DNA from 3 places in the Enterobacter sp. RHBSTW-00175 genome. Region 1 is predicted to be linked to each of the others. Evidence: riboswitches for the same ligand, from Rfam matches in the RefSeq annotation. Region 1 holds a riboswitch; each other region holds the start of a gene.
What was found. A riboswitch is a leader RNA that binds a small molecule or an ion and turns the genes downstream of it on or off. The one in region 1 is predicted to bind thiamine pyrophosphate.
Positions count from the first base shown of each region.

Region 2: another riboswitch for thiamine pyrophosphate. It lies ahead of thiM (hydroxyethylthiazole kinase); the one in region 1 lies ahead of thiC (phosphomethylpyrimidine synthase ThiC).
Region 3: another riboswitch for thiamine pyrophosphate. It lies ahead of thiB (thiamine ABC transporter substrate binding subunit); the one in region 1 lies ahead of thiC (phosphomethylpyrimidine synthase ThiC).

Region 1 is NZ_CP055930.1:2,384,207-2,387,316, reverse strand. Features, by position in the region: gene nudC (NAD(+) diphosphatase) at 1-727, opposite strand, end outside; gene rsd (sigma D regulator) at 823-1,320, shown strand; TPP riboswitch at 1,375-1,488, shown strand; gene thiC (phosphomethylpyrimidine synthase ThiC) at 1,567-3,110, shown strand, end outside.
Region 2 is NZ_CP055930.1:220,574-223,683, reverse strand. Features, by position in the region: gene HV107_RS01045 (hypothetical protein) at 11-472, opposite strand; TPP riboswitch at 1,066-1,163, shown strand; gene thiM (hydroxyethylthiazole kinase) at 1,199-1,969, shown strand; gene thiD (bifunctional hydroxymethylpyrimidine kinase/phosphomethylpyrimidine kinase) at 1,966-2,766, shown strand; gene HV107_RS01030 (GntR family transcriptional regulator) at 2,808-3,110, shown strand, end outside.
Region 3 is NZ_CP055930.1:2,963,235-2,966,344, reverse strand. Features, by position in the region: gene sgrR (HTH-type transcriptional regulator SgrR) at 1-1,378, shown strand, start outside; TPP riboswitch at 1,415-1,515, shown strand; gene thiB (thiamine ABC transporter substrate binding subunit) at 1,547-2,530, shown strand; gene thiP (thiamine/thiamine pyrophosphate ABC transporter permease ThiP) at 2,506-3,110, shown strand, end outside.

The DNA.
Region 1 (3,110 bases):
GGCGCGCCACGGTGCCCGGTGGCGGTAACAGCGGTAAATCGTCGTAACGATACCAGTTCGCCTCCAGCAGCTCTTTCTGGTCGATAACGATCTCGCCGCTGTCGTATTCGGCCATAAACGCGGTCATCAGTGATTGCGGGAACGGCCACGGCTGTGAGGTGACATAGCGCAGGTTTTTCACCGTAATCCCGCTCTCTTCCATGACTTCGCGTGCTACGGCCTGCTCCAGCGTCTCACCCACTTCAACGAATCCGGCTAACACGGTGTGTACGCCGTTGCGATGGCGGGTGTGTTGCGCCAGCAGGATCGAATCTTCCCGGCGGATAGCGACAATGATGCACGGCGCAATTTGCGGGTAGTAACGTTCCCGGCAGTGGCTGCACAGCATCGCCCATTCGGTTTTGCTCGGATGCATGGTATGGCCGCAATAGCCGCAGTATTTATGCGAACGGTAAAACTCCGCCAGCTGCACGCCGCGGCCAGCCAGCTGGAACAGCCCGACATCAAGATCGAGTACCTGACGAACCGATCCCATATCCTGACGGCGGGCCTGCTGGATCATCCACACAGGATCGCCCTGCCACTCGCCGATCCTCAGCGCAGGTTGGCCCACAAGATCGAATTTTTCTGCCGCGCCATAGGGTATTTCCCCTGCGGGCAACCATAATTTTTGTTCGTAACTGACTAACCACCAACCGAGATCTGATTTTTCAATAATACGATCCATATCTATTGCACTACCTTCGCTTCACTGACATGTTGTTAGCATCGTGGTTAAATTTTGGGTAAGCAGATTCAATTCTAAACCTTGCGGAGTCGAACATGTTAAACCAGCTGGAAAGCCTGACAGAGCGCGTTGGAGGAAGTAACAAACTGGTGGATCGCTGGCTACATGTACGCAAGCATCTGCTCGTGGCTTATTACAATCTGGTCGGCATTAAGCCTGGCAAAGAATCCTACATGCGCCTGAACGAAAAAGCGCTGGATGATTTTTGTCAGAGCCTGGTCGACTACTTGTCCGACGGCCATTTCAATATTTATGAACGTATTATCCGCGAAATGGAAGGGACAACGCCGTATTTAGCGGCCAGCAAACTCTATCCGCTGCTGGAAGCCAACACTCAGCAGATTATGGACTACTACGACTCCACGCTTGAGAACGCTATTGATCACGATAACTATCTTGAGTTCCAGCAGGCGCTGTCCGATCTTGGCGAAGCCCTGGAAGAGCGATTTACGCTGGAAGATAAGCTGATCGCCCTCGCGCTGGACAACGATTTGAACATCAGTAACGAAGAGAACATCGCGCGGCCTGCTTGAGTTCTTAATCGTTAACGAGTAATTTACAAACATTCGCCCCTCTCACGAGGGGGATTTTTCTTGTCGGAGTGCCCAGCGTTTGCAAAAACGCGGGCTGAGACCGTTAATTCGGGATCCGCGGAACCTGATCAGGCTAATACCTGCGAAGGGAACAAGAGTTACACTGCTGTTGTATCGCCCCTGGGCGATCTCCTCTTGCTTCATCCGTCGTCTGACAAGCCATGTCCTTCACTTTTGGAATGAGCTATGTCTACCACTAAACTGACCCGTCGCGAACAACGCGCACAAGCACAACACTTCATCGACACCCTGGAAGGCACTGCTTTCCCGAACTCAAACCGCATTTACATTACCGGCTCTCAGGCGGATATCCGCGTCCCGATGCGTGAAATCCAGCTTAGCCCAACGCTCATTGGCGGCAGCAAAGAGGATCCGCAGTTTGAAGATAACGAAGCGATCCCGGTGTATGACACCTCTGGCCCGTATGGCGATCCTGAGATTGCGATCAACGTTCAGCAGGGTCTGGCAAAGCTGCGCCAGCCGTGGATTGACGCCCGTAATGACAGCGAAGAACTCAACGAGCAAAGCTCCGCATATACCAAAGAGCGCCTGGCCGACGACGGTCTGGACGAGCTGCGCTTCACCGGCCTGCTGACCCCGAAACGCGCCTCAGCAGGCAAATGCGTAACCCAGCTACACTATGCGCGCCAGGGTATCGTCACGCCGGAAATGGAGTTCATCGCCATCCGCGAAAATATGGGACGTGAACGTATTCGCGGTGAAGTGCTGCGCCACCAGCATCCAGGAGAAGGTTTCGGCGCGCGTCTGCCGGAAAATATCACCCCGGAATTTGTGCGTGACGAAGTGGCTGCCGGGCGCGCCATTATCCCTGCGAACATCAACCACCCTGAATCAGAGCCGATGATCATCGGGCGTAACTTCCTGGTGAAGGTCAACGCCAACATTGGTAACTCGGCGGTGACCTCCTCCATTGAAGAAGAGGTGGAAAAACTGGTCTGGTCTACCCGCTGGGGTGCAGACACGGTGATGGACCTCTCTACCGGACGTTACATCCACGAAACCCGCGAGTGGATCCTGCGTAACAGCCCGGTACCGATTGGTACTGTGCCCATTTATCAGGCGCTGGAAAAAGTGAACGGCATCGCCGAAAACCTCACCTGGGAAGCCTTCCGCGATACGCTGCTGGAGCAGGCTGAACAGGGTGTGGACTATTTCACCATCCACGCCGGTGTGCTGCTGCGTTATGTGCCGATGACCGCTAAACGCCTGACCGGGATTGTCTCGCGCGGCGGCTCAATCATGGCCAAATGGTGCCTGTCGCACCATCAGGAAAACTTCCTGTACCAGCACTTCCGCGAGATTTGCGAAATCTGCGCGGCCTACGACGTTTCGCTCTCACTGGGTGATGGCCTGCGTCCAGGCTCGATTCAGGATGCCAACGACGAAGCGCAGTTTGCCGAACTGCATACGCTGGGCGAACTGACCAAAATCGCCTGGGAGTATGACGTGCAGGTAATGATTGAAGGCCCGGGACATGTCCCTATGCAGATGATCCGCCGCAACATGACCGAAGAGCTGGAGCACTGCCACGAAGCGCCGTTCTATACTCTGGGGCCATTGACCACAGATATCGCGCCAGGCTACGACCACTTCACCTCCGGGATTGGCGCGGCGATGATCGGCTGGTTCGGCTGCGCCATGCTCTGCTACGTAACGCCGAAAGAGCACCTCGGTCTGCCGAACAAAGAAGATGTCAAACAGGGTCTGAT
Region 2 (3,110 bases), 2.2 Mb from region 1:
CTCCGCTTCGTTATTTCTGTGTCACCTGTAAAAGTCCGTGCTCGCGTCCTTTGGTTTTATTCCACGAAGCATCCGTAATACCGTTCTCATCAAGGCTAATGGATATAACAAATCCGTTACCATGTATTTCATAAAAATTTGCATTTAAGCGTTTAACGGTCGCTTTTTTGCCATTAACCGTTGCGCTAAAAAAGCCGTTCGAAATAGTGGCATTAAGTCCGTTCGATGAGAACGAGGCTTCACGCATGGGATCGTGGATCTTGGCTTCTTGCGCATGTTGTACCGCTGCTGCGGCATTCTCCATTGCTTGCTTTTCAGCCGCTGCGTTTACCGCTGCCGTACGGTTTTGCTCGGCAAGGTAGCAGGTATCGCGGCTGATGCCCTGCGCTTCGCATTTCGCCATCCGATCCGCCTGGGCTGTACAACCTGCCAGCGTTGAAAGGGCCACGGCTATCATCACTAATTTTTTCATTATATGACCTTGATTATTGAAAACGACACAGAGTCAATTCGTTTATTTACCTGACAACTATAAGCACTGGTTTATTTGCGTAAAATAAATCATGCCAATAAAAATGCCCGTCGCGACCAGGCACAAAGAAACTATTGCGCTATATATAATTAATTTCATCGAACAGTATCAATATGGCGATTAAGGAATATCGTAAATGTTATGAATTTTCGTAGAGCTTATTTTAGTATGCGTTTCTTTAGTAGCGACACTGGTTACGGAGGACAACTATCCAATATCAGGACTGACATCATTTTGATGTAGATCACATTTGATACTATTAGATAAGCCCATGACTATATGAATATTATTGTTGTAATTTATTGTTTTTAATGGATATTTATGAGTGGTGTACAAGCGGGGTAAATCCGGCTGAGCGTTTAATTACTCATAAATCAATAACATTAAATGTATGCATTTAAAAATAGTTGCGGCAAAAAATAATGGATAAAAATTTGATTGTTTAGCGTGGGTATCGCTGGGGATGTTGAAAGGGGCAGGGCTTGCTATTGCGTGCAGCTTACCTTAGTCTGCCTCTGTTACATTATTTTGTGTAATTTGACTCGGGGTGCCCTTCTTCGATGAAGGCTGAGAAATACCCGTATTACCTGATCTGGATAATGCCAGCGTAGGGAAGTCAGATGCCTTCCCGGTCATCGCTTCTTCACGCAAGGCAGGAGCGACACCATGCAGCCTGACCTGCTCGACTTACACGTTTTACATCAGTTCCGAACCCGTTCCCCGCTCACGCACTGCATGACTAACGATGTCGTGCAAACTTTTACCGCTAACGTGCTGCTGGCGCTTGGTGCTTCTCCGGCGATGGTCATTGAAGCGGAAGAAGCTGAACAGTTCGCTACTTTTGCAGATGCATTGCTGATTAATGTCGGCACGCTTACCGCCCCCCGCGCGCAGTCGATGCGCCGGGCGATAGAGAGCGCCGTTGCCGCAGGTAAACCCTGGACGCTCGACCCGGTTGCGGTCGGCGCGCTGACGTTCCGCACCCGTTTTTGCCATCAAATCCTCACGCTTAAACCTGCCGCTATTCGCGGTAATGCCTCGGAAATTCTGGCGCTTGCCGGAATGAGCGCCGGGGGCCGTGGCGTAGATACCACCGACACGGCCTCAAGCGCACTGCCCGCGGCGCAGGCGCTGGCACGACAGACTAATGCCATCGTCGTGGTCACCGGGGAAGTCGATTATGTGACTGACGGGCTACGAACCCATACGGTGACAGGGGGTGATCCCCTAATGACGCGCGTTGTGGGAACCGGATGTGCGCTTTCGGCTGTGGTGGCCGCCAGTTGTTCATTGCCTGGAGACCGGCTGGATAACGTGGCGGCAGCCTGTGGCTTTATGAAGCGCGCAGGAACGGTCGCCATCAGGCATTCTCGCGGCCCGGGTAGCTTTGCCAGTGTGTTTCTCGATGCGCTCTACACCCTGGAGGAACAGGTATGAAGCGAATTAATGCACTGACCATTGCCGGCACCGATCCAAGCGGCGGCGCGGGTATTCAGGCCGATCTGAAAACCTTCTCAGCGCTGGGAGCCTATGGCTGTTCGGTGATCACTGCTCTGGTGGCGCAAAATACACGCGGCGTACAATCGGTTTATCGTATTGAACCCGATTTTGTCGCGGCACAGCTGGACTCGGTGTTCAGCGATGTGCGCATCGATACCACAAAAATCGGGATGCTGGCGGAAACAGATATTGTTGAAGCGGTGGCTGAACGGCTTAAACGCTACCAGATACAAAACGTGGTGCTCGATACCGTGATGCTGGCCAAAAGTGGCGATCCGCTGCTTTCTGTTTCTGCTGTCGAGACCCTGCGACAAAAACTGCTCCCGCAGGTAGCGCTGATCACGCCTAACCTGCCAGAAGCCGCAACGCTGCTGAATGCGCCGCACGCGCGGAATGAACGCGAGATGAAAGAGCAGGGCAGGGCGCTGCTGGCCATGGGCTGTGGCGCGGTGCTGATGAAAGGCGGCCATCTTGATGATGCCGAAAGCCCGGACTGGCTCTTTACCCGTGACGGAGAAATGCGGTTTACCGCGCCCAGGGTACAGACCAAAAACACGCACGGTACAGGCTGTACACTCTCGGCGGCGCTGGCGGCACTGCGCCCGCGACATAACTCCTGGGCCGATACGGTGCAGGAGGCCAAAACCTGGCTCTCTGCGGCACTGGCAAAAGCCGATACTCTGGAAGTGGGTCACGGTATTGGGCCGGTTCATCATTTTCATGCATGGTGGTAAGCCGTATACTGACAGGAAACACCACGCCTGAGAAAACACAGATGGAACAAGCGCATACCCGGTTAATCGAGCAGCTTAACGAACGGATCGCCGCGCCGGACAACACGCCGCTGTATCTTAAGTTTGCCGAAACGGTCAAAAACGCCGTGCGTAGTGGCGTGCTGGAACACGGGAATATTTTGCCGGGTGAGCGCGACCTGAGCCAGCTGACCGGGGTATCGCGCATCACTGTGCGTAAAGCGATGCAGGCGCTGGAAGAAGAGGGCGTGGTCACCCGCGCCCGGGGTTATGGCACGCAAATTAATAATATCTTTGAATATTCCCTCAAAGAGGCGCGTGGATTT
Region 3 (3,110 bases), 580 kb from region 1:
GGTGCAACTGGTGGGCGATAAGGCTGCCGTACGTCAGATGCTGGTTTCACATCTCGGGCGGAGCTTTCGCCAGGGGCGGCATATTCTGCGGGTGCTCTACTATCGTCCAATGAAAAATCTGTTACCCGGCACGGCGTTACGGCGTTCAGAAACCCATATGGCGCGACAAATCTTCAGCGGCCTGACGCGCATAAATGAGGAAAACGGGGAACTGGAAGCGGATATCGCTCACCACTGGCAGCAACTTTCCCCTCTCCACTGGCGATTTTTTTTACGCCCCGGTATTCATTTCCACCACGGACGTGAGCTGGAAATGGCCGATGTTATCGCTTCGCTGGATCGCGCCCGTAAGCTTCCGCTCTACTCACACATCATCCACATCCATTCGCCGACCGCCTGGACGCTGGATATTGAGCTGTCGCAGCCAGACAAATGGCTCCCCTGGCTTCTGGGCTATGTGCCGTCGATGATCTTGCCCGGCGAATGGAGTTCCCTGAATAATTTTGCCAGCCAGCCGATTGGCACCGGGCCTTACGCCGTTTCACGCAACAATAATAACCAGCTTAAGATCCGCGCTTTTGATGACTATTTTGGCTACCGGGCGCTGATCGACGAAGTGAACGTCTGGGTATTGCCGGATATCAGCGAAGAGCTGAGCGTTGGCCTGACGCTCGAGGGCCCCACCACAGGTGAGAAAGCGGTCGAAAGCCGTCTTGAAGAGGGCTGCTACTATCTGCTGTTTGACAGCCGCACCCATCGCGGCGCAAATCAGGAGGTTCGTAAGTGGATAAGCTATGTACTCGCCCCATCTAACCTGATTTACCACGCGGAAGAACAGTATCAGACCTACTGGTTCCCGGCGTATGGGCTGCTGCCACGCTGGCACCACGCGCGTCCGGTGCCATGCGAAAAACCCGCAGGGCTAGAGTCCATCACCCTGACCTTCTACCGCGAACACGTAGAGCACCGCTTTATTGCCAGAATCATGGCGAAACTGCTGGCAGCCGTTGGGGTGACGCTGGAGATCCAGGAAGTTGATTATGACGAGTGGCACCGCGGCGATGTGGTGAGTGACATCTGGCTGAACAGTGCTAACTTCACCCTGCCGCTCGATTTCTCGCTCTTTTCACACCTGTACGAGGTGCCGTTGATCCAGCACTGTATCGACCGGGACTGGCAGCAAGACGCCGCCCAGTGGCGCGCAGGCGAGATGAATCTGGCTTCGTGGTGCCAGCAATTACTGGCTCAGCAGGCCATTGTGCCGTTGATCCACCACTGGCTGATGATTCAGGGGCAACGCAGTATGCGCGGCTTACGCATGAACACACTGGGCTGGTTTGACTTTAAATCGGCCTGGTTTGCACCGCCTGAGCCATAACACTTTCGCAATATTCACCAAATCATTACAATACCGCCGTTCTCAACGGGGTGCTGCATCACTGATGTGCGCTGAGATAATACCCGTCGAACCTGATCCGGATAACGCCGGCGAAGGGATTTGAGGCTGTCGCTCAAAATCCTTTGCCACTCAACTATGAGGTGCAAAGTGTTAAAAAAAGTTCTTCCTCTGCTGGTGCTGATTGCACTGCCTGCTGCTGCTAAGCCTGTTCTGACGGTCTACACCTACGACTCTTTCTCGGCCGACTGGGGCCCGGGCCCGGTGGTAAAAAAAGCCTTTGAAGCCGACTGTAACTGCGAGCTGAAATTTGTCGCGCTGGAAGATGGCGTTTCGCTGCTTAACCGTCTGCGCATGGAAGGGAAAAACAGCAAAGCCGACGTGGTGCTTGGCCTTGATAACAACCTGCTGGACGCTGCCACACAAACTAAGCTGTTTGCCAAAAGCGGCGTGTCAACCGAAGCCGTCAGCGTGCCTGGCGGCTGGAAAAACGACATCTTCGTTCCCTTTGATTACGGCTACTTTGCCTTTGTTTATGACAAAAACAAGCTGAAGAACCCGCCAAAAAGCCTGAAAGAGCTGGTTGAAAGCGATCAGAAATGGCGCGTGATTTACGAAGACCCACGTACCAGTACCCCGGGTCTTGGCCTGCTGCTGTGGATGCAAAAAGTCTATGGCGATAAAGCGCCGGAAGCCTGGCAGAAGCTGGCTGCGAAAACCGTCACCGTCACGAAGGGCTGGAGTGAAGCCTATGGTCTGTTCCTGAAAGGGGAAAGCGACCTGGTGCTGAGCTACACCACTTCTCCGGCTTACCACATTATTGCCGAGAAGAAAGACAACTACGCGGCTGCAAACTTTGCAGAAGGCCACTACTTGCAGGTTGAAGTGGCTGCACGTACCGCCGCCAGCAAGCAGCCGGAGCTGGCAGAGAAGTTCCTGAAATTTATGGTTTCTCCTGCGTTCCAGAATGCTATCCCGACGGGCAACTGGATGTATCCGGTCACCAGCGTTGCGCTGCCGGCAGGCTTTGATCAGCTTTCTAAACCGCAAACCTCACTGGAGTTTACGCCGCAGCAGGTTGCTGCACAGCGCGCAGCATGGGTAAGTGAATGGCAACGCGCCGTCAGCCGTTAATTGCAGGCTGGTTACTCCCCGGACTGCTCGCCGCCATCCTGATGGTTGCGGTAAGTCTGGGGGCATTTCTTGCGTTATGGTTAAACGCGCCAGAGAGCGATCTGCTCTCTCTCTGGCACGATAGCTATCTCTGGCACGTCATTCGTTTCTCTTTCTGGCAGGCGTTTCTCTCGGCGCTGCTGTCGGTTATTCCTGCCATTTTTCTGGCGCGAGCACTTTACCGAAGACGATTTCCTGGCAGACAGGCATTGCTGCGCCTGTGCGCCATGACGCTGATCCTGCCCGTGCTGGTTGCCGTTTTCGGTATTCTCAGCGTCTATGGCCGTCAGGGCTGGCTGGCCTCGCTCTTTACCCTGCTTGGCCTGGAGTGGACCTTCTCCCCTTATGGGCTGAAAGGCATTCTGCTGGCGCACATTTTTTTCAACATGCCGATGGCCACGCGGCTCTTTTTACAGGCGCTGGAGAACATCCCCGGCGAACAGCGTCAGCTTGCTGCCCAGCTGGATATGCGCGGATGGTCGTTCTTCCGTTTCGTCGAATGGCCCTGGCTGCGTCGGCAAATTCCACCGGTCGCCGCCCT